DNA from 2 places in the Mesorhizobium sp. M0898 genome. Region 1 is predicted to be linked to the other one. Evidence: predicted binding sites of a transcription regulator. Region 1 holds the regulator's gene; the other holds the start of a gene.
The links. Region 1 encodes PhoB, which activates phosphate uptake and scavenging genes when phosphate is short. Its sites were predicted from a motif close to TGTCATNNANCTGTCAT; they were not measured.
Positions count from the first base shown of each region.

Region 1 (3,408 bases):
CGCATTGTCCGGCATCGTCACCGGCATATTGCTGGCGATAGCACGCATTTCCGGCGAGACGGCGCCGCTGCTCTTCACCGCGCTCAATAACCAGTTCTGGAGCAGCAATATCAACGCGCCGATGGCCAGCCTGCCGGTGACCATCTTCCAGTTCGCTCTCAGCCCTTACGAGGAATGGCAGCAACTGGCGTGGACCGGCGCACTCATAATCACCCTGACGGTTCTGGGCTTGAGCATCCTCGCCCGCAGCCTTACCGGACGCAGAGAGGACAGATGACACAGATGTTGTCCCCAGACATGACGATGGCCGAAACGGTCGCCGAGAAGACGAAGATCGAGGTCAAGAATCTCAACTTCTACTACGGCCAGAGCAAGGCGCTGAAGGACATCAGCCTGTCGCTGCCTGAGCGCAGTGTCACGGCCTTCATCGGCCCTTCGGGCTGCGGGAAATCGACGCTGCTGCGTGTATTCAACCGCATCTATGAGCTCTACCCAAAACAGACGGCCGAGGGCCAGGTGCTGCTCGACGGCAAGAACATTCTCGACCGGTCGCAGGATCTCAACCTCCTCAGGACCAAGATCGGCATGGTGTTCCAGAAGCCGACGCCGTTCCCGATGTCGATCTACGAGAACATCGCCTTCGGCGTCAGGCTCTACGAGAACCTCGGCAAGTCCGAGATGGACGGCCGCGTCGAACAGGCGTTGAAGCGCGCCGCGCTGTGGAGCGAGGTCAAGGACAAGCTCAACGCCAGCGGCTTGAGCCTATCCGGCGGCCAGCAGCAGCGGCTCTGTATCGCCCGCACCGTGGCCGTGAAGCCGGAAGTCATTCTGCTCGACGAACCGGCTTCGGCCCTCGACCCGCTGTCGACTGCCAAGATCGAGGAACTGATCGACGAATTGCAAGCCGACTACACGATCGTCATCGTCACCCACAACATGCAGCAGGCGGCGCGCGTGTCGCGCCAGACGGCCTTCATGTATCTGGGTGAACTGGTCGAGTTCGACCGGACCGAGAAGATCTTCACGTCGCCCCGCGAGAAGCGCACGCAGGACTACATCACTGGCCGCTTCGGCTGAGCCGTTCCGATCATGCATATGAGGACAGGACCATGGGCGAACACACAGTCGCTTCTTTCGACGAGGATCTCGAGCAGATCAGCAAGCTGATCCGCAACATGGCCGACCTCGCCGGTTCGATGGTCGGCGGGGCGACCAAGGCGCTGTTGAATTCCGACAACGTGCTGGCGCAACGCGTCGTTTCCGACGACGCCATCATGGATGCGCGTCAACGCGAACTGGACGACCGCGCCATCACCCTGATCGCCAAACGCCAGCCGATGGCCCACGATCTTCGCCATGTGGTCGGAGCGATCCGCATGGCGGGCGACCTCGAACGCATCGGCGACCTTGCCAAGAATATCGCCAAGCGCGTGAGTGCGGTCGGCCTCAGCGCCACGCCGCGGGACCTGTCGCATTCCATCGACGCGATGGCGCAGTTGGTTCTCATCCAGGTGCAGGGTGTCATCGAGGAATATGCTGCAGGCGATGCGGCCGCGTTGGCCAAGCTTCGTGCCGCCGACGAGCGCATCGACGTTAAATACACGTCCGTGTTCCGCGAGCTGTTGACCTACATGATGGAAGATCCGCGCAACATCACCGCTTGCACGCACCTGCTGTTCTGCGCCAAGAATCTGGAGCGGATCGGCGACCATGTCACCAACATCGCCGAAAATGCGTATTATGTGCTGACCGGCGAGCAATTGCCGGTCAATCGTCCGAAGCAGGACGAAACGACAATGTCCGCACCGGTGACATGATGGGGGTGCCCAGCCGATGATCGCACCACGCATAATGGTGGTGGAGGACGAGGAGCCGTTGGGTGTGCTGCTCCGCTACAATCTCGAATCCGAAGGCTACCAGGTCGAGGTGGTGACACGCGGCGACGAAGCCGAGATCCGTTTGCAGGAGAATGTGCCCGACCTTTTGGTGCTCGACTGGATGATACCAGCGGTTTCCGGCATCGAGCTCTGTCGTCGGTTGCGGGTGCGCCCCGAAACCGAGCGGCTGCCGATCATCATGCTGACCGCGCGCGGCGAGGAGAGCGACCGGGTGCGCGGTCTTTCGACCGGCGCCGACGACTATCTGGTCAAGCCGTTTTCGACACCGGAATTCATGGCCAGGGTCAAGGCGCTGCTGCGGCGCGCCAAGCCGGAAGTGCTGTCCAGCGTGCTGAAGGTCGGCGACATCGTGCTCGATCGCGAATCGCACAGGGTCTATCGCAAGAAGAGCGAAATCAGGCTCGGACCGACCGAATTCCGGCTGCTCGAGTTCATGATGCGGCATCCGGGCCGTGTCTTCTCGCGCAGCCAGTTACTCGATAATGTCTGGGGGGAGACAATCTACATCGACGAACGCACCGTCGACGTGCATGTCGGGCGGCTGCGCAAAGCCGTCAACAACGGCCGGATGCCGGATGTCATCCGCACCATCCGCGGCGCCGGCTATGCGATCAGGGAAGATTGACCCGCCTGGTCAGGCTACGTTCTTTCTGACGCTGGGCCTCATTTGCGCGCCCGGCGCGAAAATCTCCTGGTCGACGAAGCTTAACGCCCGCATCGCGCAGCCTTCGCGGATCAGAGGCAATTCGTTCGGCTCTGTATCGAAGGAGATCGAGCCTGAATGCTGGCCGCCGGCGGTCTGGGCGATTGCCTTCCGCAAGGCCGGCTCGATCAGATCGAAGGCGGCGGCACTGGCGCCGACCATCGCGACCGGTGCCGGATCGATCAGCGCGAACAGCGAGCCGAGACCGAAACCCAGCGCTTCGCCGGCCTTGCGGTAGGCCTCGCGTTCCGGCCCATCTTTCTCGCGCGCCCGGGCCGCCAGTGCGCGCATGTCGGCGTCGCTGACGTCGGCGACCGGTTCGCTGTCTTCGCTCATCTGCCTGGCGTTGCGCCAGATGGCGTAGTTGCCGGCATACGCCTCGATGCAGCCGCGCCGCCCGCAACGGCAGAGCGCGCCGCCCGGACGATGGATCATGTGGCCAAATTCGCCGCCCGAGGAATGCGTCCCGGTGAACAGTTCGCCCTTCAGCACCAGCCCCATGCCGATGCCATGCGAAAGCAGGATGGCGATGAAGTCATCGCGATAGCGATCCGGATTGCGCCAGCGCAAAGCCACCGCCATCATGTTGCAGTCGTTCTCCACCGTTGCCGGGATGCCGAATTCGTCCTCCAGCATGTCGGCAAAGGCGATGTCGGTCTGCGGCGTGATCGGCGACCACAGCATGGCGCGTGCAGGGGAGTCGGTAATGCCCTGAATCGCCAGGGCGATGCGGGCGACACTGCGGACGTCAAGATCTGGATCCTGCAGCCGGCGCCGGACGATGGCCATGCATTCACGGATCAGCTC
Region 1 covers NZ_JAMYOE010000027.1:28,471-31,878, forward strand. The annotation lists gene pstA (phosphate ABC transporter permease PstA) at 1-277, shown strand, start outside; gene pstB (phosphate ABC transporter ATP-binding protein PstB) at 274-1,077, shown strand; gene phoU (phosphate signaling complex protein PhoU) at 1,110-1,817, shown strand; gene phoB (phosphate regulon transcriptional regulator PhoB) at 1,834-2,523, shown strand; gene NKH90_RS23710 (ROK family protein) at 2,533-3,408, opposite strand, start outside.

Region 2 (3,408 bases), on a different contig from region 1:
AAAAATCCGATCCACACCGACATCGCCATCCCGGTCGACGACGATGTGCGCCGGCGCTTCCATTTCCTGGTCGATGCCGGCATTCCAGCAGACGTGGCGGAGGTCCGCTACATCGTCTTCGGCTGGGGCGGCCGCGCCTTCTATCTCGAGACGCCGACCTGGTCGGAACTGAAGGCAGTGCCGGTGATGAAGGCGCTGACCGTCGATGCCTCGGTGATGCATGTCGACATTTCAGGCGAAATCGCCGAGCCGCATCCCGACGTCGCCGGCTTCGACATCGGCGAGGAGCGGTTTACGGCGCTGCTCGATTACATTGCGGGAAGCTTCCGGCAGGGACCGAGCGGGGCCATGCCGATCGAGAATGCGGCGTATTCCCGTTTCGATCGTTTCTTCGAAGGCAATGGCCGTTTCAACGCGCTGGTCGGCTGCAACACCTGGGCGGCGGCGGCACTGCGCATCGCCGGGCTGCGCACCGGCTGGTGGAACCCGCTGCCGGCATCGCTCGGCCTGTCGATGCGGCTTTACAATTGACCGGGCGACTTAGGACCGCCGAACGTCCTACGCCCGCCAGCCGTAGAGCCAGTCGAGATCGGCGGCGAGTTTTTCGGGCGAGCGCATCGCCAGGAACAGGTTGCGGGCCATCGCCACCGGCCCGGCCGCATGCCAGGCGAGGCGATTGACGGCGCCGCGGCGGGCGACCTGGGCGACGCGCGGCCGCCGCGCCTGTTCCCAGGCGGCAAGCGCCCCCTCAAGATCGGCTGTGGAGGCCGCAATGAAGCCGGCAAGCGTCGCCGCGTCCTCGATCGCCATCGCCGCGCCCTGTGCGGCAAACGGCGTCATCGCGTGCGCCGCATCGCCGATCAGCGCGATGCCTTGCGGCGTCGTCCACCGCCGCTGCTCGAGAATGTGGATCGGCCATGCCGTCCACGGCGCCGCCTCGGTCGCCAGGCGAACCAGCGCCGGCGCGGTACCGCGCATGGCGCTGGCGAGGCTGGCGGGGTCGGCATACCCCGACCAGCCTTCGGCGATGCGCTCGCCCTTGGTGAAGGCAGCGAGGTTGAAGGCAGTGCCACGGCTGACCGGATAGGCGACCATATGAAAGCCGGGATAGAGGAATGCGGTAACGCAATCGGGCGCACCGATCGCCCTGAAGGCTTGTCCGGCGAGGGTGTCCGCGGCCACCGTGGCGCGCCAGGCAAGCTCGCCCGAGAATCGGCTTCTGCCGAATTCGGCCGCCTTGCGGGCCAGTTTTTCTCGCACCGACGACCAGACCCCATCGGCGCCGACCAGCAACGATGCTTCGGTTTCGATGGTCGTGCCGGCAATCTCGACTGTTGCGGTGATGCCATTCGGTCCGGTTGCGACGCCGCCGACGCGGGCACCGGTGACAAGCTCGACCTCGGGCCGCTCGGCTATCCGCTGCATCAGCGCTGACTGCAGATCCGCGCGGTGGGCAACGAGATAGGGCGCTCCCCAGCGCGTGTCGGCCGCCTGGCCAAGCGGTACGCGCGCCAGCTTGCGCAGCGTGGCGGCATCCTTGAGCACGACTGCCTCCGGCCGCACCGCCGTCGCCAGCAGCCGATCGAGTACGCCGAGCTGCCGTAGGATGCGCGTCGCGTTGGGCGAAAGCTGGATACCGGCGCCGGCAGCCTCGAGGTGCTGCGCCTGTTCGAACAGTTTTACCCGATAGCCGCGCTCGGCGAAGGCCAGTGCCGCGGTCAGCCCGGCGACGCCCGCCCCGGCGATGACCACCTGCCGGGACTGCGTTTCCTGCATCAGGCTTGTCGCGGAAGAATCAGGCGGCCTGGTCGATATAGAGGCAGCCCGGCGGCTGCGTTTCCAATGCCTTCAGTTTCGGCGAATAGCGATAGAGCGTCGAGCAATAGGGGCAGACCTTTTCATTGTCGTCGCCCATGTCGAGAAATACATGCGGATGGTCGAAAGGCGGATTGGCGCCGGTGCACATGAATTCCTTGACGCCGATGTCGATTGCCGGGTAGCCCGCATCGTTCTGGAAATGGGGAATGGAACCGCCTGCCATCGTCGTCTCCTGATCTCGTCGATTGCATCTGGATCATAACCCGTCTCTTTGCAAGATCGATGAAATGAAACTGTCGCAAAAGCCTGTCAGAGGATAAGTTAAGCCGGTTAAGGCTGTGCTCGTCGAACGGTGTGGGAAGAGCGGGAACCATGAACGAACTGAAGCCGGTGCAGAACGAATTCATCACCGTCGAGGCGGCGAGCCCCGAAGGCGGCAATCCCGATCGCTTCGTCAATCGCGAGTTTTCCTGGCTGCAATTCAACCGGCGCGTGCTCGAGGAATCGCTGAACGCCAATCACCCGCTGCTCGAGCGCGTTCGCTTCCTGTCGATATCGGCCGCCAACCTCGACGAGTTCTTCATGGTCCGCGTCGCTGGTCTTGCCGGCCAGGTGCGCGAAGGCATCGTGCTGAAGAGCCCGGATGGGCGCACTCCCGAGCAGCAGCTCGAACAATTGCTGCGCGAGGTCGAGCGCCTGCAGGAGGACCAGCAGAACAGCCTTTCGGCGCTGATGCTGCTGCTCGACAAACAAGGCATCGAAAGCATCACCCGCGATGGCCTGACCAAGGACGAGAAGACCTGGCTCGAGGACCATTTCCAGGAGCAGGTATTTCCGGTCCTGACGCCGCTGTCGATCGACCCGGCGCATCCGTTTCCGTTCATTCCCAATCTCGGTTTCTCGATGGCGCTGCAATTGCGCCATCGCAAGAACGGCGAGGAAATGAGCGCGCTTCTGCGCCTGCCGGTGGCACTGAGGCGCTTCATCCGTTTGCCGGATCGCAAGCATCATGTCCGCTTCATTCCACTCGAAGAGGCGGTCAGTCTCTATATCGGCAAGCTGTTCCCCGGCTATGAGGTCAAGGGCTCCGGCACGTTCCGCATCATCCGCGACAGCGATATCGAGGTCGAGGAAGAATCAGAGGATCTGGTGCGGCTGTTCGAGACGGCGCTGAAGCGGCGGCGCCGCGGCTCGGTTATCCGGATCGAGTTCGACCGGCTGATGCCGGCCGAATTGCGCGATTTCGTCGCCGGCGAGCTCGGCGTCTCGGCAAGCCGCATCAGCGTGCTCACCGGTCCGCTGGCGCTCAGCCAGATCTCGGAGATCGTCGCCGTCGCCCGCGACGATCTGAAATTCACCCCCTACAATCCCCGCTTTCCCGAGCGCATCCGCGAGCATGGCGGCGATTGTTTTGCGGCGATCCGCGAGAAGGACATCATCGTCCACCATCCTTACGAATCTTTCGACGTGGTGGTGCAGTTCCTGCGCCAGGCAATGGCCGACCCGGAAGTGGTGGCGATCAAGCAGACGCTCTACCGCACCTCCAACGACAGCCCGATCGTACGCGCTCTGGTCGACGCCGCCGAGGCC
Region 2 covers NZ_JAMYOE010000016.1:57,312-60,719, forward strand. The annotation lists gene NKH90_RS18175 (TIGR02117 family protein) at 1-531, shown strand, start outside; gene NKH90_RS18180 (FAD-dependent monooxygenase) at 559-1,776, opposite strand; gene NKH90_RS18185 (zinc-finger domain-containing protein) at 1,796-2,041, opposite strand; gene NKH90_RS18190 (RNA degradosome polyphosphate kinase) at 2,191-3,408, shown strand, end outside.
Region 2: the regulator PhoB is predicted to act here: its motif matches at 2,102-2,118, upstream of NKH90_RS18190 (RNA degradosome polyphosphate kinase).